DNA from 2 places in the Janthinobacterium sp. PSRC1-1 genome. Region 1 is predicted to be linked to the other one. Evidence: predicted binding sites of a transcription regulator. Region 1 holds the regulator's gene; the other holds the start of a gene.
The links. Region 1 encodes HrcA, which represses chaperone genes, less so after heat shock. Its sites were predicted from a motif close to TTAGCACTCNNNNNNNNNGAGTGCTAA; they were not measured.

Region 1 (15,622 bases):
CCGGCTTCCACGTGTCCGTGTTCGACCTGGCGCCAGCGGCAGTGGCCTCGCTGGTCGAAGCCGGCGCCACGGCGGCCGCCTCCGCCAGCGCGGCCGTGCAGACGGCTGACGCCGTCATCACCATGCTGCCAGCCAACAAGCACGTGCAGGAACTGTACCTGGGCGCCGGCGGCGTGCTCGACTCGGCCAAGCCGGGCGCCCTGTTCATCGATTGCAGCACCATCGCGGCCGACGTGGCGCGCCAGGTGGCGCAGGCGGCCAGCGAGCGCGGCTTTGCCATGCTCGATGCGCCCGTCTCGGGCGGCACGGCGGGCGCGGCGGCCGGCACCCTGACCTTCATCGTCGGTGGCAGCGTGGCGGCCTTGCAGCAGGCGCGGCCCTTGCTGGAAAAGATGGGCAAGAACATCTTCCACGCGGGCGAGGCGGGCGCGGGCCAGGTGGCAAAGATTTGCAACAACATGCTGCTGGGGATCTTGATGGCCGGTACGGCCGAGGCGCTGAACCTGGGCGTGGCGCATGGCCTCGATCCGAAAGTGCTGTCCGACATCATGGCCAAGAGTTCGGGCCGCAACTGGACCCTGGAAGTGTACAACCCGTGGCCCGGCGTCATGGACGGTACGCCCGCGTCGCGCGATTACACGGGCGGCTTCGGCACGGCGCTGATGCTGAAAGACCTGGGCCTGGCGCAGCAGTCGGCCTTGTCGGCCAACGCGCCCACGCCACTGGGTGGCCTGGTGCGCCAGCTGTATCAGATGCATGCGCAAGCCGGTTATGCGCAGCAGGATTTTTCCAGCATCGTGCACATGCTGCAGCCGGGCTTGAACAAGCCTGCCTGAGGAATTTTGGACAAAAAAAAGCCCGCTGGTAAAAGCGGGCTAAATCCAATTCTTGGAAGAGTTGGAGGAGACAGATGCATTATGCTGCATCGCCACATATAACTCCAATTTATCTTTGTAATATCAATTATGTGTTCTAGTGATATCTCTTCCCGGTAGCCGCATGGCGGCTACCGTTCCCACAGCTCAGACCGGATTACAGGCGATCTTCACCGTCGTCACATTCGCTTCGCCCATGGTGCCGCTGCCCGTGCCCGGCTCTACCTCGCACTTCAGCCCCTTAGGCTGGACGCTGACGCTGACGCCATAGGTGGAACCGTCGGCGACATTGCCGACCATGGTAAAGGTCTTGGCATCCTTGGCCACCGTGGTGGGTACATTACCGTTAATCAGCTGCAAGCCTTCTACCGTCAGGCCGGAAATCGTGCCGCCCACGCTATAGACGTTTTGTGAACAAGAAACAGCGGCGCTGATGTTGATGTAATGGCCAGCCGAACCGGAGCCATTACTGATGTTGCAAGTCATATGGGCCGGTTGTTGCTTGAAGGTGATGTTGTAGTCGGTGCCGTAGTCGATGCGCTTTTTAAAGGTAAACGCGGTCTGGCCGGCGGCAATCGGCAGGTCCTCCCCGCCGTTGGCCAGGATCAGGCCATTGTTGTTCAAGTTGCTGACGGTGCCGCTGACATCATACGAGGCCTTGCCACCGCACGCGGCCAGTCCCAGGGTCAGCAGCAGCGCGGCGAGTGGGCGCAGGCAGGATAACTTCATGTATTTCTCCAAAAATTAGGTGACGGATCGCAAGGATTACTGCGGCGTGCAGTCGAGTGTGGCCGCGGTCGTGGCGGCAGAGCCCATCGTGCCGGCCGTATCGCTGCCGTCGGCACTGGTGGAGCCCTGGAAACGGCACTTCAGGCCCGTCGGCTGAGTCAGTACGGTAATACCGTATGGGGCGCCGTCAGCTACTTTTTCGAATGTGTAGGAGTTGGTGCCAGCCAGTGGGCTGGTGCCGTTGGGGCCCATCACCAGGCGCAAGCCGCCAGCGGTCAGGCCCGTGATCGTGCCGCTCAGCGGGTAGGTATTGGTCACGCAGCTCACCACGGCCGTGCTCGCGGAATAGCTCGTTGCCTTGCCGACACCGTTGGTAATCGTGCACACGGCGCCTTTTGGCTGCTGCGCGATGCTGATATCGTAGCGGTCATCGGTCTTGACCAGCTTGGTGAAAACAAACTGGGACTGGCCTGCAGGAACGGACAAACGTTCGCCATCATTCAGCAGAATCAGGCCATCTTTTGCCAGATTGGACACTTGGCCGCTCAGATACAGGTTGCCGCCGCTGCCGCCGCAAGCTGCCAGTGTGACGGCGCAAGCCGCCGCCAGCATCGAGCGCAGGTACAAATTTTTCATACATTCTCCAAAACGAATCAGGTTGGGTAGCGCAACGCGGACGCTGGCGCCGCATTGGAATGGCGCCTATTTTAGTCTATCTGGCAAGCCGAATGATCTTGCCTTGTATCACCCTGTAACAATTTTTCGCCGGGAAGCGCTGGCCCGGCCCCATTTCACGGAGGCGCAGCCATGCCGGCTGCGGCGATCGGTGCGACAATACATGCAGCCTGCGCATTGTGGCGCGGCATCCACCGTGAGTCCCATGTCCCTTTCCCCTGTCAAACCCGCCGTGCCGCCCAAGGCCATCCTGTTCGATCTCGACGATACCTTGTGGCCCATCGCGCCCGTGATTGCCGCCGCCGAAACCCTGCTGCATGACTGGCTGGCCACGCATGCGCCCAGGGTGGCGCAGCAGTTTTCCATCGAGGTGCTGCGCCAGCACCGCCTGGCCATGCTCAACGAACAGCCGCATTTCCATGGCAATTTGATCGAGTTGCGCCGCGCCGGCCTGCTGTCGGCCTTCGAAGCCGCCGGCGAGGATCCCACCTTGGTCGATGGGGCCATCGTGCACTTCCTGGCCGCGCGCAACCGCGTCCAGCCGTATGACGATGTCTTGCCTGGCCTGGCCTGGATGCGCCAGCGCATGCTGCTCGGCTCCATCTCGAATGGCAACGCAGACCTTGAAATTATCGGTTTGGCACAGCATTTCAAGGTATCGATCGCCGCCAGCGAGTTTGGCGTGGCCAAGCCCGACGCCAGCATCTTCCTGGCAGCCTGCGCGGCGCTGGACGTGGCGCCGCATGAAGCCGTGTATGTGGGCGACGACCTGTATTTCGACGTGACGGGAGCGCAAGGCGCGGGCATGCGTGCCGTCTGGATGAACCGCAAGGGCAGCGATGCCCACCTGGCCGCCGGCGTGCAGCCCGACGCCATCTGCGCCAACTTTGATGAATTGCTGCTGTGGCTGCAAGGGCAACTGGAAGATTGATCGCCGCAGGCCGGGCGAACGTGCATAATAGGCGCTGTTGACGCACGTTCGGCCGCTTTCGTTGCCGCTTGCTTAACAAAATACTTGCCTAAATAAAACACCATGCAACTCGATACACGTGCCCAAACACTGCTGAAAGCCCTGGTCGAGCGATATATCGCCGACGGCCTGCCGGTCGGTTCGCGCGCCTTGTCGAAAATTTCCGGCCTGGACCTGTCGCCGGCCACGATTCGCAACATCATGGCCGATCTGGAAGAGCTCGGTTATGTGTCCAGTCCGCACACCTCGGCCGGACGCATCCCCACGCCGCGCGGCTACCGTATTTTTGTCGACACCTTGCTGACCGTCCGCCATCTGGACGAGCACCTGGTGGAGTCGCGCATGCGCCTGCAGACGCCGCAGCCGCAAAAAACCATCGCCAACGCCGCGCAGATGCTGTCGTCGCTGTCGCAGTTTGCCGGCGTCGTGCTCAGTCCGCGCCGCGAATCCGTGTTCCAGCAAATCGAATTTCTGCGCCTGTCCGAAAAGCGCATCCTGCTCGTCATCGTGGCCCCTGGCGGCGACGTGCAGAACCGTTTATTGCTGACGGAGGCCGACTATACGCCGGCGCAACTTGTGCAATCGGCCAACTATATCAATCAGAATTATGGCGGCCTGTCGTTCGATGCCGTGCGCGTGCGCCTGCAGGGCGAACTGCGCCAGCTGCGCGACGACATGGGCAGCCTGATGCAGGCGGCCGTGGAAGCGGGCAGCGAAGCGATGGCCGACCATAGCGACGACATGGTGATTTCCGGCGAACGCAACTTGCTCAGCGTGAGCGATCTGTCATCGAATATGCACTCGCTGCGCCAGATGTTCGACATGTTCGAGCAAAAAACGGGCTTGATGCAGTTGCTCGACGTGTCGAGCAAGGCGACGGGCGTGCAGATTTTCATCGGCGGCGAATCGAACCTGGTGCCGATGGATGAGATGAGCGTGGTGACGGCGCCGTATGAAGTCAACGGCAAGATCGTGGGAACGTTGGGGGTGATCGGACCGACGCGCATGGCCTACGAGCGCGTCATTCCGATCGTCGATATCACGGCGAAATTACTGTCGAGCGCACTCAGCCATCATTAAGCGTACTGCCAGCCGCGCCAGCCGCCCCGTGGGAGCGGCAAGCGTTGGTCAGGCGGTTTTATGCGGGCAAGCCGTCTTGATGCAGTTGCCGTAGATGGCCAAGGCGTGTTCAGCGATCTTGAAGCCGCGCTCTTCCGCCACTTTTTGCTGGCGGATTTCGATCTCTTCGTCGAAGAATTCTTCGACCCGGCCACAGTCGAGGCACACCAGATGGTCGTGGTGGGAACCTTCGTTGAGTTCGAAAATTGCCTTGCCGGTTTCAAAATGGTTGCGGTTGAGCAAGCCTGCCTGTTCAAACTGCGTCAGGACACGGTAGACAGTTGCCAAGCCGACATCCATATTGTCGGCCAGCAGAATTTTATAGACGTCTTCTGCTGTCAGGTGGCGTACCGGGCTACTCTGGAAGATATCGAGTATCTTCAGGCGTGGCAAGGTGGCTTTCAGGCCGCTTGCCTTGAGATCACTAGGATTGTTACTCATGTTTGTTGCTCGTATGTGGGTCAGGTGCTTTATCATATAGCGTTTTGTCGGGGAGTGCCAAAATATGCATTTTTGGGCAGGCCGGTCACTCCTGGCGTTTTGTTCATCCAATTGAGGTCATTTATGCGCGTAACACCGGCTGTATTGCCATCTCTCTGGCACCGTATTTCATTTCGAGCACCAGTCATGGCAGGCATGGTCTGTGTCGCGCTGACCATGTCCGGCTGCGCCAGCCGTGGCATCCTTGGCGAAAAGCCGGCAGCTGCCCAAAAAGAAGGCAAGGAAGTGGTTCCTGAACAGGGCGCACAAACGACCACCATTACGCCGTTGCAAAAATTCATGTGGTTTTTCTCGCCGTATCGTCCTGACATTCAACAAGGCAACTTTGTCTCCGAAGAGATGCTGGCCCAGTTGAAAGTGGGCATGACGCGCGACCAGGTGCGTTTCGTCCTCGGCACCTCGTTGCTGACCGACATTTTCCATGCCGACCGTTGGGATTATCCATTCCGCCTGGCCCGAGGCAGTGGCGAAACCACCAGCAGCCGCGTGGTTGTGTACTTCGGCAAGGATGGCAAGGTGGAACGTTTCGAAGGCGGCAACTTGCCGACAGAGAAAGAATACATCGACCGCATCGCCGGTCCGTCGCCGTTCGCCAAGGTCGCCAAGGCCGACGTGCCTGCCGCCGCCGTGCCGTCGCCTGTGGCGCCGAGCGCCGTGCCCGTGCCGACCGATGCCGCGCCGGCCATTCCCGTGAGCAAGCCTGACGTTGCACCTGCACCTGCGACGGTGCCTGCCGCCGAGCCTGCACCCACTGCCGAACCCACCAAATAAGTTGCCGTAAGAGAATAAAATGACTGAACTGAAAATCGCCATCGCTGGCGCCAGCGGCCGCATGGGCCATATCCTGATCGAAGCGGTCAGCAATGCGCCCGACGCCGTGCTGGCCGGCGCGCTCGACCGCGCCGGTTCGCCGTCCATCGGCCAGGATGCCGCCGCTTTCCTGGGCAAGCCTGCCGGCGTGCTGACGCAGTCCGACCTGGCGAAGGGCCTGGCGAACGCCGATTACCTGATCGACTTCACGCGTCCCGAAGGCACCTTGCAGCACCTGGCGTATTGCGCCGAGCACGGCATCAAGATGATCATCGGCACCACCGGTTTCGATGACGCGGGCAAGGCCGCCATTGCCGCTGCCGCCGAAAAGACGGCCATCATGTTCGCGCCGAACATGAGCGTGGGCGTGAACGTCACCATGAAATTGCTGGAACTGGCCGCGAAAAGCCTGTCCGAAGGCTACGACATCGAAATCATCGAAGCGCATCACCGCTTCAAGGTCGATGCGCCGTCGGGCACGGCCCTGCAAATGGGTGAAGTGGTGGCCGGCGCCCTGGGCCGCGACTTGAAGGAATGCGCCGTGTACGGCCGCGAAGGCGTGACGGGCGAACGCGACCCGTCGACCATCGGCTTTGCCACCATCCGCGGCGGCGATATCGTTGGCGACCATACGGTGCTGTTTGCCGGCATCGGCGAGCGCATCGAGATCAGCCACAAGTCGAGCAGCCGCGTCACTTACGCCCACGGCGCGCTGCGCGCCGCGCGTTTCCTGGCAGACAAGCCGACCGGCCTGTTCGACATGCAGGATGTGCTGTCGCTAAAGAACTGAGGAAGATCATGGCCACTGCCATCCTGAATGGAAAAGACATCACCGACGCAGCGAGCTTCCACGCGCAATGCGTGCCAGCCTTCGGTTTCCCTGAATTCTACGGCAACAGCATGGATGCCTGGGTCGATTGCCTCAGCTATCTGCGCGACGACGAAAACATGACGCAGTTTCGTTTGAAGCCGAACGAAGTGCTCGACATCGTGGTGCAGGATGCGGAAGCGATGAAGGCGCAAGTGCCGGATTTGCTGGAAGAAATCACGTTCTGTATCGCCGGCATCAACGAGCGCTATGAAGATTATGGTGAAAAGCCGGCGCTGAAACTGGTGCTGAAGTAAGGCTGAATCAATAAAAAACGCCGGACAGTGTTGCCACTGCCCGGCGTTTTTCTTTAGACGACCTTGCGTTCGCGCAAACCGTCGATCTGGCCGCCATCGAGGCCCAGCCACTGCTGCAACACCTCGTCCGTATGCTGCCCCAGCAGCGGCGGCGGCAAGCGGTATTGCACCGGCGAGGCGGACAGGCGCACGGGATTGGCCACCAGCGCAACAGTCCCCGCCGTCGGATGCGGCATCTCCACTTTCAAGCCACGCGCCACCACTTGCGGGTCGGCAAACACCTGGTCGATGCGGTTGACGGGACCGCACGGCACGGCTTGCGCCTCGAAGGCGCTGATCCACTCGGCCGTCGTGCGCATGACCGTGGTCTGGCGCATCAAGGGAATCAGAATCGCCCGGTGTGCCACGCGTTGCGGATTGGTGGCGAAACGCTTGTCCTGCGCCCATTCCGGGTGGCCGGCGACGGCGCAAAAGCGCGAGAATTGCCCATCGTTGCCGATCGCCAGAATCATGTCGCCATCGGCCGTCGGGAAGTCTTGATACGGCACGATGTTCGGATGCGCATTGCCCATGCGCTGCGGCACTTTTCCCCCACACAAGTAATTGGCCGCCTGGTTGCCCAGCGCCGCCACTTGCACGTCGAGCAGGGCCAGGTCGATATGCTGGCCCAGGCCCGAGCGCTCGCGTTCGGCCAGCGCCGCCTGCACGGCGATGGTGGCGTACAGGCCCGTCAGGATGTCCGTTTGCGCCACGCCCACTTTTTGCGGCCCGGCGCCGGGCTGGCCATCGGGCACGCCCGTGATGCTCATCAAGCCGCCCATGCCCTGAATCAAAAAGTCATAGCCGGCGCGCGCCGCATACGGCCCATTCTGGCCGAAGCCGGTAATCGAGCAATACACGAGGCGCGGATTGAGCGCCAGCAAGCTGGCCGCATCGAGGCCATATTGCCGCAAGCCGTTCACCTTGAAATTTTCCAGCAAGACGTCCGCTTCAGCGGCCAGCTGGCGCACCAGCGCCTGGCCTTCAGGGGCGGCCAGGTCGATGCACAAGGAGCGCTTGTTGCGGTTGGCGCACTGGAAGTAGGCGGCTTCGGCGGTGTCGCGGCCATCCTCGTCTTTCAGGTAGGGCGGCCCCCAGGCGCGCGTGTCGTCGCCGCGGCCCGGCTGTTCAACCTTGACCACGTCGGCGCCGAGGTCGGCCAGCATTTGTCCTGCCCACGGGCCGGCCAGCACGCGCGACAGGTCCAGCACGCGCAAACCGGTCAGCGGCGCGGGCCGCAAGGTGGAAGCCAAGGCGTCCATCAGTTGCTGAAGGCGGCGATGCCGGTGATGGCGCGGCCGATGATCAGCGCGTGCACATCGTGCGTGCCTTCATAGGTGTTGACCACTTCCAGGTTGACCAGGTGGCGGATCACGCCGAACTCGTCGGAAATACCGTTGCCGCCCATCATGTCGCGCGCCACGCGGGCGATATCGAGCGCCTTGCCGCAGCTGTTGCGTTTCATGATCGAGGTGATTTCCACGGCGGGCGAACCCTCATCCTTCATGCGGCCCAGGCGCAAGCAGCCTTGCAAGCCCATGGTGATTTCCGTCAACATATCGGCCAGTTTCTTTTGCACCAGCTGGTTCGCGGCCAGCGGACGGCCGAATTGCTGGCGGTCCATCGTGTACTGGCGCGCCTTCAGATAGCAATCTTCGGCCGCGCCCAGCGCGCCCCAGGCGATGCCGTAGCGGGCGCTGTTCAGGCATGTAAATGGACCCTTCAGGCCGCGCACGTCGGGGAAAGCGTTTTCTTCCGGGCAAAACACTTCATCCATGACGATTTCACCGGTGATGCTGGTGCGCAAGCCGACCTTGCCGTGGATTTCCGGCGCCGACAAGCCTTTCCAGCCTTTTTCCAGCACGAAGCCGCGGATCGCGCCTTCATCGTCCTTGGCCCAGACGACGAATACGTCGGCAATCGGGCTGTTGGTGATCCACATCTTGGCGCCGGACAGGCTGTAGCCGCCCGGCACCTTGCGCGCACGGGTGACCATGCTGCCCGGATCGGAGCCGTGGTTCGGTTCCGTCAGGCCGAAGCAGCCGATGAATTCGCCCGTCGCCAGTTTCGGCAGGTATTTCTGTTTCGTTTCCTCGTTGCCGAAGGCGTTGATCGGCACCATCACCAAGGACGATTGCACGCTCATCATCGAGCGGTAGCCGGAATCGACGCGCTCGACTTCGCGCGCGGCCAGGCCGTAGCAGACGTAGTTCAGGCCGGCGCCGCCGTATTCTTCGGGTATCGTCGTGCCCAGCAAGCCCAATTCTCCCATTTCGCGGAAGATGGCCGCGTCCGTGCGGCCATGGCGGAACGATTCGAGCACGCGCGGCACCAGGCTGCCCTGGCAATAGTCGCGGGCCGCTTCCAGCACGGCGCGTTCGTCGCCCGTCAGTTGTTCTTCCAGCAGCAGGGGGGAATTCCAGTCGAATACGGTTTTGCTCATCACAGGCCTCGCAGGTGAGCGCCGGTGATCGGCGCAAGATTGAATATGGCTCATGGTAGGTTTTTGCCTAGCCTTGCGCAAACGATTTTTTCGCACCCAGACATGCGTGATACGCATATCTTGGGGCATACTAGGGTTCTTTTACCGGCCCGATACCCCATGTCACGCAAAATCCCGATGTTGCAGGCGCTCAATTGTTTCGAGGCGGCCGCACGCCACCAGAGCTACACGCACGCGGCGCGCGAACTGTCGCTGACGCAAAGCGCCGTGTCGCGGCAGATTTCGTCCCTGGAAAGCTTTCTTGGCGTGCAACTATTCCAGCGCACGCGCCATGGCGTGCTGCTCACCAGCGCCGGCGCCGCGTATGCGCGCCAGATCGCGGCGCGCCTCGATGGCCTGGAGCGCGACACGCTCGACACGATGGCGCGCCAGGGCGGCGGCGGCGCCTTGCAGCTCGCTTCCGTGCCCACGTTTGCCACGCGCTGGCTGATGCCGCGCCTGGGCTCGCTGGCAGGGCGGCACCCCGACATCGTCGTGCATATCGACGCGTATACAAAACCGTTCATGTTTGCCGATACGGAATACGACGGCGCGCTGTATGCGGGTACGCCCGAGCAGCTGGCGCGCTGGCCCGGCACGCGCGCCACTTTGCTCATGCACGAAGAAATCGTGCCCGTCGCCAGCCCGCGCCTGCTGGCGGCGCGCAGCACTTGGCAGCCGCACGATGTATTGGAACTGACCTTGCTGCAACAAAGTACGCGCCCGGGCGCCTGGCGCCAGTGGTTTGATGCCATGCAGGTCGAGGGAGAGGGGCGCGACGGGGCGCGCTACGGCGCCCGCTACGAACTGTTTTCCATGCTGGCCATGGCGGCCGTGCAAGGGCAGGGCGTGGTCTTGCTGCCACGCATGTTGGTCGAAGCGGAACTGGCGCGTGGCGAATTGCAGATCGTCTGCGAGCGCCCACTGCGCGGCCAGCGCGCGTATTACCTGATCACGCCAGAAACGGCGCATGAAAAAACGGCCTTGCAGCAGTTCCGCTTATGGCTGCAAGACGAGGCTGCCTAGACGACCTTGGCCGTATCGAAATGGGGATTGTCGATCAGGCCGATCTGGTTGCCGAACGGGTCGAGCAATTCCACCGTGCGGATGCCGTCGCCCACGTCCGTGAGCGGATGGTGCAGGGTGCCGCCCAGCGCGACGATGCGCTCGACTTCCTGCTCGATGCCGTCCACGCCCCAGTACGTCACGCTGCCTTGCGTGCCCGGTTCGCCACCGGGCAGCAGCCCCAGCTCGAAGCCGCCGATGGCAAAACCGACATAAAACGGCTGGTCGAAATACGGCGTCGTATTGAATACCTGGCTGTACCAGGCTTTGGCCTGGTCCAGGTCGGGGACGGGATAGGTGACGGTGCGCAAGCCCTTGATCATGTTCTGCTCCTGGTGAATGAAGAATATCGCCATCATGCCACTGGCGCGCGCGTGGCGATTGGAAAAATGGAAGGTGCTCAGGCGCGCCGGCCCGTCAGCCACGCCTCGGGCGAACTGTGGGCGAAATCCTGGAAGTCGTGGATCAGGTGCGACTGGTCGAAATAACCGAATTGCAAGGCCACCTGTGCCCAGTCCGGCTGCTCCGCCAGGCGTTTCAGTCCCTGGCTGGCGGCCCGGAAACGGCAGATGCGGGCAAACAGCTTCGGGCTGATGCCGACGTGCTGGCGAAATTGCAGCGCCAGGTGCTGGCGCGACACGCCCAGTTGCCGCGCCAGTCCCTCCACGCGCACCTGGCCGGATGCGCGTTCGATGGCCGCGATGGCGTGGTCGGCCGCCCCGGTCTGGCGCCGTGGCGGCGCGGTGCGCAGGCGCAGCAGCAGATAATCTTGCAAAACAGAAACTCTTTGCGCATTCGACAAGGGCTCGCTCCACAGCGCGTCACCGAGGCGTGCCGCCAGCGCGCGGCCCCACAGCTGCTGCAATCCCGTGCGGCCATCGCTCAGTTCGCACAAGGGCAGCTGGAAGAAGCGCGCCGCCGCGCCCGGCTTGAAGCGGGCCGCCACCGTCTGCACCAGCCCCAGGCTGGCGACGGCAATCGGCGCCGTCATCATGCCGACGGCAAAGCTGGCATCTTGCTGGTCCTGGCACAGGATATCGATGCAATTGTCGGGCAAGACCTGGTGCGTGACGGGCGTGGCGCCCGTCTGCACGCGACACGTCCAGACGCAGTCGAGCCAGGGCCGCAGGGCGGGAATGGGCGGATATTCCTGGTAGACGATCATGGCCGGACTTGAGGTAAAGAACAAGATTGCACATATATTACACAGCATAATTGTGCGCCGGCCAAAATATGCGACACCGGGCCGCCAGCGCGCCGCGCTATCAGGCGGCGACAACCAGTATAATGCTCGGTTCATATCCACTTTTGGCCGGGCCACGCTGGTCGCACATCCAATCATGCAAGATAAATATAGTCCCGCCGACGTCGAACAAGCCGCCCAGTCGCACTGGAAGGCGATCGACGCCTACAAAGCCGTCGAACACGACCCGCGTTTCCCAAAAGGCAAGTATTTTGCCTGCTCGATGCTGCCTTACCCTTCGGGCAAGCTGCACATGGGTCACGTGCGCAACTATACGATCAATGACGTGATGTACCGCTACCTGCGCATGAACGGCTACAACGTGCTCATGCCGATGGGCTGGGATGCGTTCGGCATGCCGGCGGAAAACGCGGCCATGGCCAACAACGTGCCGCCCGCGCAATGGACGTATTCGAACATCGCCCACATGAAGCAGCAGATGGAATCGATGGGCCTGGCCATCGACTGGTCGCGCGAAATGACCGCCTGCAAGCCCGAATACTACAAATGGAACCAGTGGATGTTCCTGAAGATGCTGGAAAAAGGCATCATCTACAAAAAGACCGGCACCGTGAACTGGGACCCGATCGACCAGACCGTGCTGGCCAACGAGCAAGTCGTCGACGGCAAGGGCTGGCGTTCGGGCGCGCTGATCGAAAAGCGCGAAATCCCCATGTACTACGCGCGCATTACCGACTACGCGGAAGAATTGCTGGCGTATGTGGATGACAAGCTGCCGGGCTGGCCCGAGCGCGTGCGCACCATGCAGACCAACTGGATCGGCAAGTCGACGGGCGTGCGCTTCGCCTTCCCGCACCAGATCAAGGATGCCGAAGGCGCCCTGATCGGCGACGGCAAGCTGTATGTGTTTACCACCCGCCCCGACACCGTCATGGGCGTGACCTTCTGCGCCGTGGCCGCCGAGCACCCGCTGGCCCTCCACGCAGCGCAAAGCAATCCCGCGCTGGCCGCCTTCAACGCCGAATGCAAACTCGGTTCCGTGATCGAAGCGGATATGGCGACGATGGAGAAGAAGGGCATGCCGACCGGCCTGTTCGTCACCCATCCGTTGACGGGCGCGCAAGTGGAAGTATGGGTCGGCAATTACGTGCTGATGACCTACGGCGATGGCGCCGTGATGGGCGTGCCGGCGCATGACGAACGCGATTTCGGCTTTGCCAAGAAATACAATCTGCCGATCAAGCAAGTGATCGAAGTCAAGGGCCAGGAATTTTCGACCGATGCGTGGCAGGAATCGTATGGCAGCAAGGACGGCGTCTGTGTCGCGTCCGGCAAATACGACGGCCTGCATTTCGCTTCCGCCGTCGATGCGGTGGCCGCCGACCTGGCGGAACTGGGCCTGGGCGAAAAGAAAACCACCTTCCGCCTGCGCGACTGGGGCATTTCGCGCCAGCGCTACTGGGGCACGCCGATCCCGATGATCCATTGCGCCGATTGCGGCGTGGTGCCGGTGCCGGAAAAAGATCTGCCGGTGGTGCTGCCGGAAGACTGCGTGCCGGACGGCACGGGCAATCCGTTGAACAAATATGAAGCCTTCCTGCAGTGCGACTGCCCGCAGTGCGGCAAGCCGGCGCGCCGCGAGACGGACACCATGGATACCTTCGTCGATTCGTCGTGGTATTACATGCGCTATACCTCGCCAGGCTCGAACGACGCCATGGTCGACGCGCGCAACGATTACTGGATGCCGATGGACCAGTACATCGGCGGCATCGAACACGCCGTCATGCACTTGCTGTACGCGCGCTTCTGGACCAAGATCATGCGCGACTTCGGCCTGGTCAAGTTCGACGAGCCGTTCGTCAATCTGCTGACGCAAGGCATGGTGCTCAACGAAACCTATTATCGCAAGGACGCGGCGGGCAAGACCACCTGGTTCAACCCGGACGACGTGCGCCTGTCGCTCGACGACAAGGGCCGTCCGCAAAGCGCCATCCTGGTGGCCGATGGCCAGCCGGTGGAAATCGGCGGCACGGAAAAAATGTCGAAGTCGAAGAACAACGGCATCGACCCGCAAGCGCAGATCGAGCAGTACGGCGCCGACACGGCCCGTCTGTTCACCATGTTCGCCTCGCCGCCGGAACAGACGCTGGAATGGTCGGGCAGCGGTGTCGAAGGCGCGAACCGCTTCCTGCGCCGCGTATGGAACTTCGGCTACGCCCAGTCGGCCACGATCCAGGCCGCACTGGCTGGCGGCGCCGCACCGGCCACTGGCGACGCGCAGAAAAACCTGCGCCGCGAATTGCACAAGCTGCTGCAGCAAGCCGATTACGACTTGAAGCGCATCCAGTACAACACCGTGGTGTCGGCCTGCATGAAGATGCTCAACACCCTGGAGTCGGCCAAGCTCGATGACAGCGCGCAGTCGAAGGCGCTGATCGCCGAAGGCTTCTCCATCTTCCTGCGCCTGCTCAATCCTGTCGCGCCGCACATCACCCACGTGCTGTGGCAGGAACTGGGCTACGCCGGCGTGCACGGCGACCTGCTGAACGTCGCCTGGCCGCAGGTCGACCCGCAAGCGCTGGAGCAGTCCGAGATCGAGATGATGATCCAGGTGAACGGCAAGCTGCGCGGCTCGATCACGGTGTCCAAGGATGCGGACAAGGCCAGCGTCGAAGCGGCCGCGCTGGCGTGCGAAAGTGTGCAAAAGTACGTCGAAACCACGCCGAAGAAGATCATCGTCGTGCCAGGCAAGTTAATCAGCATCGTGGTGTAATCATGACGACTTCCTCTCAAGTATCGCTGTTGGGCCGCCGCGCCGTGCTGGCCTTGGGTCTGACGGTTTTGCTGTCGGCCTGCGGCTTTCATTTGCGCGGTTCGAATGGCAGTTTCATGCTGCCGTTCGCGACGATGTACATCGGCTTGCCCGAGACATCGCCGCTGGCGATCGGCCTGAAGCGCTATATCCGTGCCATCGGCAGCACGGAGGTGGTGGGCACCAAGGATGGCGCCGACGCCGTCCTTGAAGTGCTCAATGACCCGGAGAGGACTCAAACCAAGACCATTTTGTCGCTGAACAAAAATGGCCGCGTGCAGGAATACCAACTCGGCTATTCGATCAATTTCCGCGTCCTGGACAAGGCCGGCAATCAGTTGCTGGCACCGACGACCATCAGCCTGGTGCGTCCGATTACCTTCGACGAATCGCAGGTCCTGGCCAAGGAAACCGAGGAGGCGGCGCTGTACCGCGACATGCGCAACGACCTGGTGCAGCAGATCATGCGCCGCCTGGCCGCCATCAAGCCGGTGCTGCCGGCCATGTCGGTGGCGCCCGTGACACCGGTCGCGCCGGCAGCCCCGCAGCAGTAACGGGGACGCCATGCAATTGCGGATAGACGCGCTCGACGGGCATGTGGCCAAGCCGCTGGCGCAGCTGTATGTGATCACCAGCGACGAACACTTGCTGGCGCTGGAAGCGGCCGACAAGATCCGCCGCGCGGCGCGCGCGCAAGGGTTTTCCGAACGCGACGTACTGACGGTGGAGCGCAGCTTCAAGTGGGGCGAACTGCTGGCGGCGAACCAGGAGCTGTCGCTGTTCGGCGATAAAAAACTGATCGAGCTGCGCATCCCCACCGGCAAGCCGGGCAAGGATGGCGGCGCTGCGCTGCAAAGCTATGCGAAAAACCTCAGCCCCGACAACCTGACCTTGATCACCTTGCCCAAGCTGGACTGGGCCACGCAGAAGGCGGCCTGGGTCGCCAGCCTGCAGCAGGCGGCCGTGTATATCGAGATTCCGAATGTGGAACGGGCGCAGTTGCCGGCCTGGATATCCCAGCGCCTGGCCGCGCAGGGCCAGAGCGCGGAGCGCGCCAGCATCGACTTCATCGCCGAACGGGTGGAGGGCAATTTGCTGGCGGCGCACCAGGAGATCCAGAAACTCGGTTTGCTGCATGCCGCGGGCAAGCTGACGTATGAGCAGGTGCAGGATGCGGTGCTGAATGTGGCCCGCTACGATGTCTTCAAGCTGT
Region 2 (15,622 bases), on a different contig from region 1:
CCTGGGGAGTCAGGCCGGTGGAGGGCGCCAGGTGTTTGGTCATACACAACCCACATAGGAGAAATACATCATGGCAATCAGTCTGCAAAAAGGCGGCAACGTCAACCTGAGCAAAGAAGCCCCTGGCATTTCGAAGATGATCATCGGCCTGGGCTGGGATGCCCGCGCCACCGACGGCGCCGCATTCGACATCGACGGTTCGATCTTCCTGCTGAAGGCCGACGGCAAGGTTCGCGCCGACGTCGACATGATTTTTTACAACAACCTGAAATCGAGCGACGGTTCCGTCACCCACTCGGGTGACAACACCACCGGCGCTGGCGATGGCGATGATGAAACCGTCATCGTCGACCTGGCCACGGTGCCGGCCGAGATCGACAAGATCGCCGTCTGCGTGACGATTCACGATGCCGAAGCGCGCAAGCAAAACTTTGGTATGGTATCGAAGGCGTACGTGCGTTGCGTGAATGCCAACGGCAACACGGAAATCGCCCGCTTCGACCTGTCGGAAGACGGTTCGGCGGAAACGGCCATGGTCTTCGGTGAAATCTACCGCAATGGCGCCGATTGGAAATTCAAGGCCATCGGCCAGGGATATAAAGGCGGCCTGGGCCCACTCGCCGCGTCGTTCGGCGTCGGCGTATAAGTTGTAAATAATCAAGGCGGTCCGCGCTGCGGGCCGCCCCCATCATTACCTAGTTGAGGAAGGAATAGTCAGATGCCAGTTTTTAGTATTACCGGGGACGTCGACCCGTTCCTGCATGTGTCGCTTGCCAAGGGCGAGAAGATTTATTGCGAATCCAACGCGATGGTGATGATGGAAACCAATCTTGAGCTGAAAGGCAAGATGACTGGCGGCATAGGCGCCGCGCTGATGCGCACCTTTGCCAACGGGGAATCGTTCTTTCAGCAGCATATCGAGGCCATGCGGGGCGACGGCGACTGTCTGCTGTCGCCTACCTTGCCCGGCGCGATGCGGGTGCTGGATGTGGGCGCCCAGCAATACATGATCAGCGATGGCGCCTTCGTGGCGGCCAGTGCTGGCGTGGAATTGAAGGTGCGCACGCAAAGCCTTGGCAATGCGCTGTTTGCCCAGAGCGGTGGTTTTTTCATCACCGAGACGGCAGGCAGCGGCCAGTTGGCGGTCTCCGGTTTTGGCGCGATGTCGATACTGGAAGTGACGCCTGGCAAGGACGTGGTGATCGATAACTCGCACGTCGTGTGCTGGGATAACCGCCTGCAATACGAAATTTCCATGACGACCGGCAGCAGCGGCGGCTTTCTGGGCAATTTGATCAATAGCCAGACCAGCGGCGAGGGCGTCGTGCTGAAGTTCTCAGGCACGGGAAAAATCCTCGTGTGCTCGCGTAACCGCGCAGCCTTCCTCGCCTGGACCCAAAGCAAGCCGGCGTAACTAACATTTGATGTAACCAAGCAAACAGGAGCTATGCGTATGTCTGTCAATTTGAGCAAAGGCCAGAAGATTTCTCTGGATAAAGAAGCTGGTGCCACCCTGACCCGTATCACCATGGGCCTGGGCTGGGATGCGGTCAAGACCAAGGGTTTCCTCGGTTTCGGTTCGAAGACCGAAGCCGTCGACCTGGACGCCTCGTGCGTCATGTTCGATGAAAACAAGGGAACGTCCGACATCGTCTGGTTCCGCCAGCTGAAAAGCAAGGACGGCAGTGTCGTTCACACGGGCGACAACCGCACGGGCGCGGGCGATGGCGACGACGAACAGATCAATGTCGATCTGTCGAAAGTGCCGGCGCACGTGAAAAGCCTGGTCTTCACCGTCAACAGCTTTACTGGCCAGAATTTCTCGCAGGTGGAAAACGCCTATTGCCGCATCTTGAATGCCAGCAATAACCAGGAAGTCGCGCGTTTCAACCTGTCTGTGCAAGGTTCCCACACGGCACAGATCATGGCCAGGCTGTACCGCCATAACGGCGAATGGAAGATGCACGCCATCGGAGAAAACGGCAACGGTCGCACGTTTGACGACTTGATGCCGCAGATTACCGTGCATCTATAAGGAGCAGTACGCAGCGGGCGGGGGACGGACCGGATACCGGCCCTTGTCCGCTGCTCTAAGTTTAGGAGAGTATGTCGTGATGCGATTGCTGATAGCCTTGCTACTTCCGTGTCTCACGTTTTTCATGCTGGGGCGCCCGCTGGCCGGTGCCGCCGCCTTGATCTTGCAGTGCACTGTGATCGGCTGGGCGCCGGCGGCCCTGTGGGCCCTGTACACGGTGAACCAGCATAAAACGGAGCAGGAACTGGAAGGTGCGTTAAGCCGCAGCTACATGCGCAGGCGTAGTCGCTTGATTTAAGGTCGATTGATCTAAATCAGCCGGGCGCTTGGAATCCTTGCGCTAAAGCCCGCACGAGCGATCGTGCGGGCTTTTTTGTGCGCGCTCACTTCTTGCAGCGTATCGGCACGTTCACGGAATTGCCGTCCGAACTTAAGTTGCGGTACTGTAAATCTTCACTTTCGATGGCGAAGCGGGGCACGGCGTGCACATAGCGCTGCTTGCAGACGGTGTCGTCATTGATCAGCTGGCCCGCCAGCATGTAGTCGCACAGGGCGAAGCGCGATTCTTCGTCGTCGAGGATCAGCACGCGCGCGGCGCTGTACAGGGCCGCTTGCAGGACGTCCGGGCTGCAATTTTCCGGCCCCGTCAGTTTTAAATGGGTCTTCGTTTGCGTGGCCAGGCGCTGCAGCTTGACGAGGGCGGCGCGTTCTACCTTGCGCGCGCCATCGACTTGCGCATCGCCGCTGGACAGGCGCAGCGCCAGCGAGGCGATCTGGTCAATGGAAATATGCCAGGCAAAGCCTTCGAGCCGCGTGCGGATCTGGCCCGGCAAGGGATCGGCCGCATCGACTTCGCAGCGGTATTGGCCCAGATGGGGCCGGCACAGCACGGGAATGGCAAAGGCCGAGGTGCGCTTGCCCTTGACGAATTTCTGGCTCAGGTCGCCGAAGTTTTCATGCGTGATGGTATCGAAGCGGGCTTGCCCAAAGCCCATCTTGACGAGGTTTTCCTTGCGCTGGCGCGAAAACAGGGCGTCGACGGCGTCGTAGATATTCTTGTTGAAGATGCGGTCCAGCGGCTGGCGCTCGTCCGACATCTTTTCAAACACGGCGCTGGAATTGGGCGCGTTGGCATCGATGGCAATGAGGATGAAGGGCTTGCTGTTCAGGCGCGGCGGCACGACGGCCATGTCGTTGCCATACAGTTGCGTCAGGGCTACGTCCCACAGGGTTTCGACGCCCAGGTTGTCGGCCGCGCCGCCGTCGAACAGGTGCACGTAGGACGGCGATTCGCGCGATTCGGAACCGAGTTCTGGCACGAAACTGTTTTTTGGGCGGAAACGCTCGAAGGTGACGGAATCGAACACGCCGGGAAAGGCGGCCGAGGTGGCCACGGCCGTGGCCAGGCGGATATCCTGGATCGGCGAATGCAGGGTGCCGTAAAAATACTCATAGGAAAACACCACGCGCTTGCCGCCATCGGTGGCGTCCGTCGCGTTGGCCAGGAAGATGGGGCCGTCGTGCGGCAAGTCCTGGTAGGTTTTCTTGTCGTACAGCACATCGTCCAGCACGTCGGACAGGAACGAGGTGCGCGTCTTGTTCGTCAACAACATCGTCGTCAGGTTGGCCGGTTTCAAGATGGTCTGGCCAAAGAAATCCGTTTTCAGTTTGCTGCGCAGCAAGGGCCAGTCCGTCTGCTTGCCATGCAGCGCATAGTAGCCGCCCGCGATGGCGCCGCCCGACACGCCGGAGATGGCCGAGGCGCCGCTGACGAGGCCGAACTCTTCCAGCTGCTCCAGCGAGGCGGCCGAGAAATTGGCGGCGCGGCTGCCGCCGCCGGACAGGGCGATGCCGATGAAGTGGTCGCTGGGCATGGGATTCTGGATGCGCGCCTTGGGCGCGTCGATGCGCAGGCGCGGGGTTTCCTGCACGGCAAACGTGCGGTTTTCGATGCCGCTGTTGGGGCGCAGGGCGAGTACCGTGCAGCCGCTCAGCAGTGCAGCGAGGATAAAGGGGGCGAACAAGCGTGGATGCATGCGTGATCTGTGCGTAGTCATTGGTTGGGATACGGACGGAAACGTGTGCGATTCTAGCAAACCGGGCAATAATCACCTATTCATCTGATAGCCGAGCATGGCGGCGCTATACAGCGCGTGCGTGAGCATGGGGGCCAGCAGCGCGCCGCTGCGCTCATAGGCATAGCCCGTGCACAGGCCCAGCACGAAGACGGGCAGCATGGCGGCAGGCGGATGCACGATGGCAAACAGCGCGGCGGCGATGCCGATCGCCTGCCAGGCCGGCAGCGAACGGCGCAAGCCACCCTGCAGCAAGCCGCGGAAGAGGAATTCCTCGCACAGGGGGGCGGCCAGCACGCCCGCGGCAAGCAGCCACAGCCCGTTCCACGACAGAACATCCGGCAGCGGCGCGGCAGGCGGCGACAGGGCTGCGTAGCCGATGCCGGACAGCACCGCCATGGCTGCACCTGTCGCACCCCGGCGCCACGGCTGGCGGCCCTGTCCGATGTGCGGCACGCCGGCCGTCCTGGCGCGCCAATAGACGAGGCGCAGCAGCGCATACGTGAGCGCGCCAGCCGCGCCGGAGGCGATGGCCGCTTGGGCCAGCGGCGCCACACTGGTCGCCTTGAGCAGGATCAAGGCCAGTGTCTGCAGCATAAAGAACAGCATGGCGGCGATCAAGCCGTCCGAGGCCGACACGCGGGCCGGCGGCGAGGCGGCCGGATCGAGCAGGTAGGGCAGCTCGTCGCGCGCCTTTTGCCACAGTGCCAGGGCCAGCGCCACCGTCAGCACGACAAACACCAGTTGCTGCGCCACGCTGCCGGCGGCCAGCGCGGCGAGGTACAAGCCGGTCAGCAGCAAATACAGATACATATACGTGGGGCGTATCTTCGCCGTCGCTTCGCTGGCCAGCGGATCGCTGGCGAACACCCCCAGCGCCACGGCGATCATCGCATACAGAGGAATGCCGGCCAGGGCCAGCAGCATCAGGCCCGCCGTCTGCCACGACCAGGCGGGCAACCAGGCCAGCGCCACGCCGAACAGGATCAAAGGATACAGCAGGGCCAGCACGGCCCACAGCTGCGCCTTTTGCCGCAGCGCCTGCTCAACGGAAACGGGAAATGTGTATAGCAGCCACAGCGCGCCGCCTTCCTTGTTCAGGGTCTGGAAGGCCGACATCATCAGCACATAGCTGCCGAGGAAAAAGCCGGTCGATGCCAGCAGGGCGGGGCTGGCCAGCAGCGCGTGCAGGTCGCGTGCCTGGCCCGAAAAAAAAGACTGGCCGCCGAGGATCAGCAAGGGCATCAGCAGGGTTTGCACGAGAAAATTGCGGTCGCGCATCAGCAGGGTCAATTCGCGGCGCTGTATCACCGTGCCGATGCGGGCACGCCACTGGCCAGCGGGTAGCGCCGCCGGGGAACGCTTGCGGCTGGCTTCGCGCTGGCCCGCGCCCACCACGCCGTGGCGCAACTGGCGGCGCAGCATCGCCATGCCCAGCCACATCAACAGCAGCACTTGCGCCAGCAGCAGGCAGGCCGGCAACAGCGCGGCCGCCAGGCTGGCGGCATTGAGCACGCGCACCAGCAGGCCGGGCGGCGTCCAGCCGCTCCAGGCCGGCATGGCCGCGGCCCAGCCATGGGCAAAGCCGCCCGCGCCCATGCCGAAGGACATGCCCATATACATGGGAAATACCCCGGCCACCGAGAGCAGTGCCTGCAGGTTGCCCAGTCGGGCCGGACTGAGCGACAGGCGCAAGCCCGTATCGACCAGGGTGCGCAGCATGGCGGCCAGGGCCAGCAGGAGCAGGCTGGCCGCCAGCCCGGACAGCGGAGAAAACCAGCCCTGGCCCGAATACCAGGCGATCATGGTGGTGCTGGGCCACAAGGCCAGCAGGCCGGCCGGATTGACGACCGTGCGTTCGAGCACCCGCGCCCATAGCAGCGTGGCTTTGTCGACCGGCAAGGTGACCAGCCATTCCAGATCCCAGTCCGGTTTCGACAGCTCGCCCATGCCTAGCGGCAACAACACGCTGACCAGCCACAGCAGCATCAATTGCAGGGCCAGGCCGCCTGCCAGCGCCGTACTGAACGGGTGCTCGATCAATTGGGCGATGACGGGCGCCAGCAGGCGTTCGCCCGCCTGCATGCTGCCTTGCGCCTGGCAGGCGGCCACCTGGTCCAGCAGGCAATGCATGTTGAGCACGCCATGGCGCGCGATCGTGCCGAAGGAAAACAGCATGGGCAGGAACAGCAGCACGCCCAGCAGCCAGCGGCCCCGTTTCTTGCCCGGCGTGGCGGGGCGGCCCTGCCCGGTCTTCTTGAAGGCCAGTCCGTGGCCGCTGACGTTGAGCAGGCGCTGCAGGCGCAAGCGGGTCAGCAGCCAGATGGCGCGCCAGGCGGTGAGCGGCGCCGGCGTCATGCGGCGGCCGTTTCATCGGTCAGCTGCAGGAAGAGTTCTTCCAGGCTGCCGTCGCTGGACAGCTGCCGGCGAATCTCGTCCAGGCTACCCGTGGCCGCCAGCGCGCCGCGGTGGATGATGGCCACGCGGCTGCACAGCTTTTGCGCCATGTCGAGCAAATGCGTGGAAACGAAGATGGTGGTGCCGGCGGCGGCGATGCGCAGCAGCCGTTCCTGTACTTCGCGCGAGGCGCGCGGGTCGAGGCCGTTGATCGGTTCATCGAGGATCAGCACGGCCGGATCGTGGATCAGCGCGCAGGCCAGGCCCAGTTTTTTCTTCATGCCCAGTGAGTAATTGACGGCGAAATCCTCGCCCGCTTCGTCGAGGCCAAATTCCGTCAGCAGGCGCGCGGCGCGGTCGGCCGCTTCCGCGCGCGAAAAACCATGCATTTCGGCGACGAATTGCAGGATTTCGCGGCCCCGCAAGTAATCGTAAAAGATGGGGTTGTCGGGCAGGTAGCCCACCTTGCGCTTGACGGCGGCGCCATCGCGGTGGCAATCGAGGCCATCGACCAGCACGCGGCCGCTGCTGGGAACCAGGATGCCCATCAGCATGCGGATGGTGGTGGTCTTGCCGGCGCCATTCGGCCCCAGGAAGCCGAAGACTTCTCCCTTCCCCACCTGCAAGGTGAGTGGGTGCACGGCGTCGAAGGTGCCGTAGCGCTTGGACAAACCCTGGAATACGATCATCGTGCGTCCTGCAATAATATTAACAATGGCAAGATGATAGCGTACCACCCGGGCCTGGTCGATTTATGGGCGTTCCAGCGCGCCCTGCGTGATCTTCACCTTGACCCGATACGCGGGCGTGGCCGCGTTGAGGGCGGGCGGCGTGGCCGGGTCGACGTCGAGCAGGGTGAACGTCAAATGGTTGACGCTGACGGAACTGGCAGCGCCGGGCATGGAGTCGGACAGGACGATGTCGGTGGCGCCTGCGCTGTTGAGCAGACTGAAACTGTAGCTGACGTAGCCTTTCCACACGCACACGGCGCCCTTGCGGCAGCGGCTGTCGTTGACGCGTTCGAGTTTCAGGGTATCGGTGGCCGTGATGGCGACCTGTTCGCCCGGCGAGAGCACGTGGGTGACGCTGCGCGGCGTGTTTTCCGCGTCGCCGGCGCTGCCGGCCGCGCCGCAGCCAGCCAGCACGGCCAGACAGGCGATGAGCAGGGGCAGCAGCAAGGTACGATAAGAGCGGGTCAGGTGAGGCATGTTTTTCCTTTCAGATAGAGCGTCCCTGGCGTGCTTGTTCACACGTGGGATAAAATGATGGTAACAAAATGATATTTTTTCGGCGCACTATTGGCGCGCTGCCGATGAATTGATGCGCCGGCCACGCGGCGCGCCGATTACTGCGTAGAATGGCTGTTTTGAAAATCAGGAAACAACCATGAAAAAAACTGCCCTGGCGAAAAGCGATGCCAAGAAACTGATGGGAAAGATGAATGTTCCCGGCGCCGGTGCATTCGGTAAGGAAGCGGTCGTCGTCGACCGCCGCGAGCAGCGCAAGCGCGATCAGGCCCTGGGCCTGGTGCCATTCGCCGTCAAACTGAACAGCGATCTGGTGTTGCAATTACAGACCCTGGCCAAGGAACGCGATGCGGATCTGAATGAATTGGTCGCCGAGCTGATCACCAAGGGCTTGGCTGCAGCATAAGGGCTGACAATGTTTATCTGTTGATAAATATCATTTGTAAAACTAAAAGGCGCCTTGCGGCGCCTTTTGCATTGCGGCAGTGCTTGTGCTTACACCCAGGCGGCCAGCGCGCCCTTCATTTTTTTCAACGCCGCCACTTCGATCTGGCGGATGCGTTCGGCCGATACGCCGAACTCTTCTGCCAAAGCGTGCAGGGTGGCGCCGGAACCGTCGTCGTTGGCCAGCCAGCGCGCTTCGATGATGCGGCGCGAACGGGCGTCGAGCTTGCTCAAGGCCGTTTCCAGGCCTTCCGATTGCAGGCGCGTCACTTGTTCCGCTTCCAGCACCTTGGTCGGCTCGCTTTGCTCCGACGACAGGTAGGCGATCGGCGAAAACTTGTCGTCTTCATCGTCGGTCGGCGATTCCAGGGCGATGTCGCGGCCGCTCAAACGCGTTTCCATTTCGATCACTTCTTCGCGTTTCACGTCGAGCAGCTTGGCCAGCGCATCGACTTGCTTCGGCGTCATCGCGTCCAGGCCCGTCTTGTGGCTGCGCAGGTTGAAGAACAGCTTGCGCTGCGCCTTCGTCGTCGCGACCTTGACCAGGCGCCAGTTTTTCAGGATGTACTCGTGCATCTCGGCTTTCACCCAGTGCATCGCGTACGACACCAGACGCACGCCCTGGTCCGGATCGAAGCGTTTCACGGCTTTCATCAAGCCGATATTGCCTTCCTGAATCAGGTCGGCGTGCGGCAAGCCATAGCCCAGATAGCCGCGGGCAATCGAGACCACCAGGCGCAGGTGCGACAGCACCAGCTCTTGCGCGGCGGCCAGGTCATTTTTTTCACGCAGGCGTTTTGCCAGCGAGATTTCTTCATCATGGGTCAACATGGGCAGGCGATTCACGGCCGAAATATAGGCGTCGATATTGCCCAGATTGCCAGTGAACCCGAGGCCCAGCGCATTACTTTTGGTCGGAACCAATGCGGACGTTGCGGACATCATAGTCATGTTTTCTCCCTCGTAGTCTTGCTTTGTTCCAGTTGGCCACGTCACGCGACGTGGTCCGCTTATCTAGTCGTTTTCAGTATTCGGTCTTGCACTTTGCAGATCGCGGTACCATCTTGATCTGGCACCCATGGCGGTTCTGCGTTTGGTATGTCTCTATATTAGCACTCTCTGCTTGAGAGTGCCAATCAGCACATTTAATCGTCCTGATAGCCTAAATACTATGGCGATGTAATGCTTGATAAATGTATATGAACAACGATTGGCGTGGCTCTGCAGGCCGCTTCACGACAACGTAGCTAGTCTACGGCCTCTGGCTGAAGCGAACCTTAAGAATACTTGCTAAATATCAAGATAACAGCATGTGGGGACGCATGGCGGCGCCTGGGGCGCCGCCATGGAAGGGAATGGTCAGTTCAGGCGCGCCAGGTGGCGCTGCACGCAGAGGAAGGCGCCGATCAGGCCCAGGCCGGCGCTGACGGCCAACAAGCCGGCCATCGGCAGCGGCGCCAGCGGCACCAGCTGGAATTCGGACGCATACAGGCGGGCAAACTCGGCAATCGCGGTATTGAGCGGCTGCAAGGCCAGCGCCACGGCGCCCAGCGCCAGCGCACCGGCGCACAGGCCCAGCAGGGCGCCCGTGTAATAGAAGGGGCGGTGGATGAAGGTATCCGTTGCGCCGATCAATTTCGAGATGCTGATTTCATCGCGCTGCTGCATCACCTGCAGGCGGATGGTATTGAAGACGACGGCGATCACGGCCACGCCCAGGGTGATGGCCAGCAGCAGCAGCACCAGGCGCAGCACGCCCAGCAGGGCCGCCAGGCGCTTGACCCAGGCCGAATCGACTTGCGCCGATTCCACGCCTGGCAGGTGGCGCAGCTGCTCCGCCACCGCATCGACATCCTGCGCTTCGCTGGCGCTGCTGAACGCATCGAGTTTCAGCACATAGCTGTCGGGCAAGGGATTGTCGCCCAATGTGCTGAGCACGTCGGCCAGGCCGTTCTTGTTTTTCAGGGTGTCGAGCGCCTGTTCGCGCGGGATGAAGACGATCTTCGCCTTTTGCGCGCCGACGATCTTGCGCATGGCGCCCGCCAGGGCCACGGCTTGCTCGCGCGGCGTGTCGATCTTCAGGAAAACGCTGATTTCCGGGTCGACCGACATCTGTTCCGACATGGGACGCACATTGTCGAGCATGGTCAAGCCGGCGAACGGCAGCGACAGGGCGATGGCGACGACCAGCACGTTCAACAGGAAGCCGCCTGGCGACTTGCGCAAATGGATCAGCGCCGAACCGAGCGCGAAGCGGTGTTGACGGAACCAGCCTCTCATGCCTGTTCTCCCTGCACATCGTCGGGGCCGGGGGAGGGCGCGAAATCGGGATCGGGCGGCGCGAAGACGGGCGCCTGCGTGGCTTTGTCGATGGCGACTAATTGGCCGTTTTTCAGGTGGATCACGCGGGCGGCGGCGTCGAGCATCTGTTCGTCATGGCTGGAAATGAGGCAGGTCACGCCCACCGAGTGAAACGCTTTCAGGGCATCGAGCACCTTGTTGGCGCTGGCGCGGTCCAGGTTGGCCGTCGGCTCGTCGGCCAGGATGATCTGTGGCCGGTTGACGATGGCGCGCGCGATCGACACGCGCTGCTGTTCCCCGCCCGACAGCGACAGCGGGCGCGCCATGGCGCGGTCCAGCAGGCCCACCTTGTCGAGGGCGGCGCGCGCGCGCTGCTCTGCGGCAACTTTATGCGCGCCGACGACGAGCAGCGGCAGCATCACGTTGGCCAGGATGGAGCGGTCGTTCAGTAGTTTTTGCTGCTGGAAGATCAGGCCCATGTTGCGGCGCAAGAACGGCACGCCGGCCGGCTTGATTTTCGCCATGTCCTGGCCATTGACGATCAGCTTGCCCGACGTGGGGCGTTCCATGGCGGCGATCATTTTCAGCAGGGTCGATTTGCCGGCGCCGGACGGGCCGGCCAGGAACACCAGCTCGCCTTTGGCAATGCTCAGCGAAATGTCGCTGAGGGCCACGGCATCGGCGGAGTATTGCTTGGAGACGTGCTGAAATTCAATCATGTATGGGCTTATCCGAGCAGCGCTTCGACAAATTCGGCAGCCACGAAAGGCTGCAAGTCTTCAATTTTCTCACCGATGCCGATGAAATACACGGGCACGGGGCGTACGCGGGCGATCGCCGCCAGCACGCCGCCCTTGGCGGTGCCATCGAGCTTGGTGATCACCAGGCCGCTCAATTGCAGGGCATCGTCGAAGGCTTTCACTTGCGTGAGGGCATTCTGGCCCGTGTTGCCGTCGATGACGAGCAACGTTTCATGCGGCGCGCCTTCCATGCCCTTGCCGATCACGCGCTTGATTTTCTTTAATTCTTCCATCAGGTGCAACTGCGTCGGCAAGCGGCCTGCCGTGTCGACCATCACCACGTCGATGCCGCGCGCTTTTGCCGATTGCACGGAGTCGTAGGCCACGGCGGCCGGGTCGCCCGATTCCTGCGAGATCACGGTGACGTTGTTGCGCTCGCCCCAGACCATCAGCTGCTCGCGCGCGGCGGCGCGGAAGGTGTCGCCCGCGGCCAGCAGCACGGATTGATTGTTCGACTGCATGTGCTTGGCCAGCTTGCCGATGGTGGTGGTCTTGCCGGCGCCATTCACGCCGGAAATCATCATCACCAGCGGCTTGTGACGGCCCAGCTCGAAGCGTTTTTCCAGCGGCGAGAGCAGGTCGATCAGCAGCACTTTCAGCGCGGCCTTGACGGCGGCGGCGTCGAGCAGCTTGTCTTCCTTGACCTTTTTCTTCAATTCCGTGAGCAGGAATTCGGTGGCGTCGATGCCGGCGTCGGACATCAGCAGCGCCGCTTCCAGCTCTTCGTACAGGGCCTCGTCGATCTTCGCGCCGACGAACAGCACGGACAAGGTGTTCGAGGTTTTCGACAGGCCGGCCTTCAGGCGCGTCATCCACGATTTTTTCTCGGGTTCGGCAGTCACGATCACGGGCACGAGCTCGGCTGGCGCGCCGCTCAAGGGCGTGGCGGCAGGCTGCGGTGCAGGCGGCGTGGCGGCGGGAAGGACGAGGGGCTCGGCTGGCGCAGCCTCGGGAGCGGTGGGTTTTTTCTTGAAGAAACTAAACATGGATGTGTGGTGGCGGGTGCTGACCTAAGGCCCGGCGGCGCCGGACACTGTGTTACGGGCTATTCTACCAGAGCGCGCCCGGCGCTTCATGCTTTACTGTTCGATTGGCAACATTGCGCGGCTATCCACGGAGATCGCCGCAGTTGCCGCGCTTTCCAGCCGGATCAGTGGGTTTGCAGGGCCAGTGCCTGATGGCGGCGGCGCCAGTCGGCGATGCTTTCGTCAACTTGCCGCAAGTCCAGCACATGCAGGAACGCCGGCGGCTGCCTGGTCAGCACGGGACTGCGTCCGCCAGCCCACAACTCTATGTCTGGCGGCAAGCTTGCATGCAGCTGCTGCAGGCTGTCGCGCGTCTGCCGTTGCTTGCTGGCGCTGGAAAACGACAGCGCCACGATGTCGGCCCGCTGCGCGCGGGCGGCCGCGACGATGTCCGTCAGCGGCGTTTCCACCCCCAGCGACATGCAATGGGCGCCGGCCGCCGCGCAGAGCGCCTCGGCCATCAGCAGCCCCAGGCCATGCCGCTCCTGTGGCAAGGTACTGAGGACGATACGTGGCGTGCGCGTCGACGGGCTGCTTGCCTGCGGCAGGGAAAAAATGGCATGACGCATCACCGTTTGCAAGGTTTCGCTATACAGATGCTCTTCATAGATGGCCAGGTCGCCGCACGCCCACGCTTCGCCCACCATGCCCGTCAGGGGCGCGATGACGTCGATGGTGAACGCTTTCAAGCCCAGCACGGCCAGCGCGTGGCGCAGGGCGTCGCCCAGTTCCGCCATCTGGTGGTCACGGCACAGGGCCAGGTAGTGTTCGAGCTGGGGTGCCCGGGTTGACGGCGCCGCGCTGCCGGCGTTGGCCAGTTGCTGCAGTTGCACGGTGCTGTGTTGCATGATTTTGCCCGGACGAAATCCGAGGTCCAGCAGGCGCTTGACCATGCGCAACTTGTGCACTTGCTCGGCCGGGTAGCTGCGCTCGCCAAAAGCGTCGCGCTGGGGCTGGGGAAAGGCGTAGCGGCGCTCCCACACGCGCAAGGTTTCCTTGGCCAGTCCGGTATCGCGTTCGACATCGCTGATGCTGAAGGCGGAAGTGGGTTGCAGGTCAGTATCCATACCAGGGTGGCTTTGCTCGCTTGCGGAAGAACGTGGCATGCATTTTACGCTTTCCGCCGCCCCTTACCAAATAGCTGAATCCGATTGGGAATTGCCGACGTATAAGTTTCTGAACGGCTCGGGGCACTCATTGACATGAATCAATATTTCATCGATTATCCATGAGGCTCGTTTTGTCCAGGACAAACTTAACACAGGTGTACTCATGAAAATTGCCGTCGTCGGAGCAGGAATCGCAGGTTTGTCGTGTGCCTATCGCCTGGCGCAAGCAGGCCAGGACGTCACCTTGTACGAAGCGGGCGACTATTTTGGCGGCCACAGCCATACGGTGGATGTCACGCTCGATGGCGTCACGCATGGCGTCGACACGGGTTTTCTCGTGTTTAACCACGCCACCTACCCGAACCTGGTGCAACTGTTTGATGAACTCGGTGTCGAGGCGGCCGACAGCGACATGTCGTTTTCCGTGAAAATGCCGCTCGGCACCACGCCCGATGCCCGGGTGCTGGAATGGGCGGGCGCCAATTTCGATACCGTGTTTACCCAACGCAGCAACTTGCTGCGTCCCGCCTTCCTGCGCATGCTGCGCGATATCGTGCGCTTCAACCGCCAGGCCAGCGCCCTGGCCACGGCCAGCGTGCCGGCGCCGGCCATGTCACTGGGCGAGTTTCTCGACCTGCACGGCTATGGCGATGAATTCCGCCACTGGTATCTGCTGCCAATGGCCGCCTGTATCTGGTCGTGCCCGGCGCGCCAGATGCTGGCCTTTCCCTTGGCCACCTTCATCCGTTTCTGCCACAACCATGGCTTGCTGCAAGTGAGCGACCGGCCGCAATGGCGCACGGTACGGGGCGGTTCGCGCGTGTATGTGGAGCAACTGCTGGCGGGCATTCCGCAGCAGCGCCTGGCGTGCCCTGTGCTGGCCGTGCGTCGCCAGGCTCATGCTGGCGCGCGCATGGTCGAGCTGCACACGGCCGCCGGCGTCGAGCATGTCGATCACGTGGTACTCGCTTGCCACAGCGACCAGTCGCTGGCCCTGCTGGGTGATATCCGTGACGACGAGCGCTGCGTGCTCGAAGCCGTACGCTACCAGCCCAATCGGGCCGTGCTGCATACGGATGCGTCCTGCTTGCCGCAGCGCCGCAAGGCATGGTCGGCCTGGAATTACCAGGGACGGCCGGCAGCGGCGGAAGGCGAGGCGCCGCAAGTATGCGTGCATTATTTGCTGAACCAGTTGCAGCCGCTGCCGTTTACCACGCCCGTCATCGTTTCGCTCAATCCTCTCGATGAACCGGACCCGGCGTCCATCCTCGACGAGTTTTCGTATGCCCATCCCGTGTTCGATGGCGCGGCCATTGCCGCCCAGGCGCGCCTGGCCGGCTTCCAGGGCGCGCAGCACACGTGGTTCGCGGGCGCCTGGACGGGCTATGGTTTTCATGAGGACGGCTTGAAGTCGGGCCTGGCCGTGGCGCAAAGCCTGCTGGGCCTGGCGTCCGCGGAGCTCGGCCATGCCGCGTGATCCCGGGCAAGCCGTGCCGCCGCAGCCCCAGCTGTGCCTGGGCCTGGTGCGCCATGCGCGGCTGCGCCCGCGCGCGCATGCCTTTGCTTACGGCATGTTTTATCTGCGCCTGCCCCTGCGCAGCCTGGGCGCGCAGGATTTCGCGGCCCGCCTGATCTCGCGCAACGGCGCCAATGTGCTGGTCTTCCGCGACAGCGACCACGGCGATGGCACGACGCCGCTGCTGGACTGGATCGACGGCTTGCTGCACCAGCATGGCGTGTCGGACGCGGGTGGCGAAATCTGGCTGCAAACCATGCCGCGCCTGTGCGGCTATGTCTTCAACCCCGTCAGCTTCTGGTTTTGCCACCGCCCGGATGGCGCGCTGCGCGCCGTGGTCTGTGATGTGCGCAATACCTTTGGCGAGCGCCATCTGTATTTGCTCGAACAGGGCGGCGCCATCGCGTACGGCAGCGAGTTGCGTGCCAAGAAGATTTTCCATGTGTCGCCGTTTTGCAAGGTGGAAGGACAGTACCGTTTCCGTTTCCTGCGCAACCACGACAAGGATGGCGAGCGCCACCTGGCCCGCGTCGATTATGACGACCTCGACGGCCCGATTTTGCAGACCAGTTTGTCCGGCACGGCGCGGCCGCTGCGCGATGGCACCATCGCCTGGGCCTTGCTGCGCTATCCCCTGATGACGTTTGGCGTGATGGCGCGCATCCATTGGCAA

Region 2: a site for HrcA is predicted at 9,308-9,334, ahead of rpoH (RNA polymerase sigma factor RpoH). Genes of this name have one in related genera too.

What each region holds. Positions count from the first base shown of each region.
Region 1 covers NZ_JAFCWK010000001.1:134,501-150,122, forward strand. The annotation lists gene mmsB (3-hydroxyisobutyrate dehydrogenase) at 1-836, shown strand, start outside; gene ACP7DW_RS00595 (hypothetical protein) at 1,023-1,604, opposite strand; gene ACP7DW_RS00600 (hypothetical protein) at 1,641-2,240, opposite strand; gene ACP7DW_RS00605 (HAD family hydrolase) at 2,485-3,210, shown strand; gene hrcA (heat-inducible transcriptional repressor HrcA) at 3,313-4,329, shown strand; gene fur (ferric iron uptake transcriptional regulator) at 4,378-4,809, opposite strand; gene ACP7DW_RS00620 (outer membrane protein assembly factor BamE) at 4,996-5,640, shown strand; gene dapB (4-hydroxy-tetrahydrodipicolinate reductase) at 5,660-6,469, shown strand; gene ACP7DW_RS00630 (barstar family protein) at 6,478-6,804, shown strand; gene ACP7DW_RS00635 (CaiB/BaiF CoA transferase family protein) at 6,858-8,105, opposite strand; gene ACP7DW_RS00640 (acyl-CoA dehydrogenase) at 8,105-9,286, opposite strand; gene ACP7DW_RS00645 (LysR substrate-binding domain-containing protein) at 9,446-10,351, shown strand; gene ACP7DW_RS00650 (VOC family protein) at 10,348-10,749, opposite strand; gene ACP7DW_RS00655 (AraC family transcriptional regulator) at 10,791-11,579, opposite strand; gene leuS (leucine--tRNA ligase) at 11,731-14,370, shown strand; gene lptE (LPS assembly lipoprotein LptE) at 14,373-14,963, shown strand; gene holA (DNA polymerase III subunit delta) at 14,974-15,622, shown strand, end outside.
Region 2 covers NZ_JAFCWK010000008.1:64,741-80,362, reverse strand. The annotation lists gene ACP7DW_RS18550 (TerD family protein) at 71-646, shown strand; gene ACP7DW_RS18545 (TIGR00266 family protein) at 719-1,414, shown strand; gene ACP7DW_RS18540 (TerD family protein) at 1,454-2,035, shown strand; gene ACP7DW_RS18535 (hypothetical protein) at 2,115-2,333, shown strand; gene ACP7DW_RS18530 (patatin-like phospholipase family protein) at 2,419-4,071, opposite strand; gene ACP7DW_RS18525 (CPBP family intramembrane glutamic endopeptidase) at 4,144-6,468, opposite strand; gene ACP7DW_RS18520 (ABC transporter ATP-binding protein) at 6,465-7,196, opposite strand; gene ACP7DW_RS18515 (hypothetical protein) at 7,260-7,715, opposite strand; gene ACP7DW_RS18510 (hypothetical protein) at 7,894-8,160, shown strand; gene rpoH (RNA polymerase sigma factor RpoH) at 8,250-9,143, opposite strand; gene ftsX (permease-like cell division protein FtsX) at 9,558-10,478, opposite strand; gene ACP7DW_RS18495 (cell division ATP-binding protein FtsE) at 10,475-11,218, opposite strand; gene ftsY (signal recognition particle-docking protein FtsY) at 11,227-12,285, opposite strand; gene ACP7DW_RS18485 (MerR family transcriptional regulator) at 12,450-13,391, opposite strand; gene ACP7DW_RS18480 (NAD(P)/FAD-dependent oxidoreductase) at 13,597-14,910, shown strand; gene ACP7DW_RS18475 (DUF1365 domain-containing protein) at 14,900-15,622, shown strand, end outside.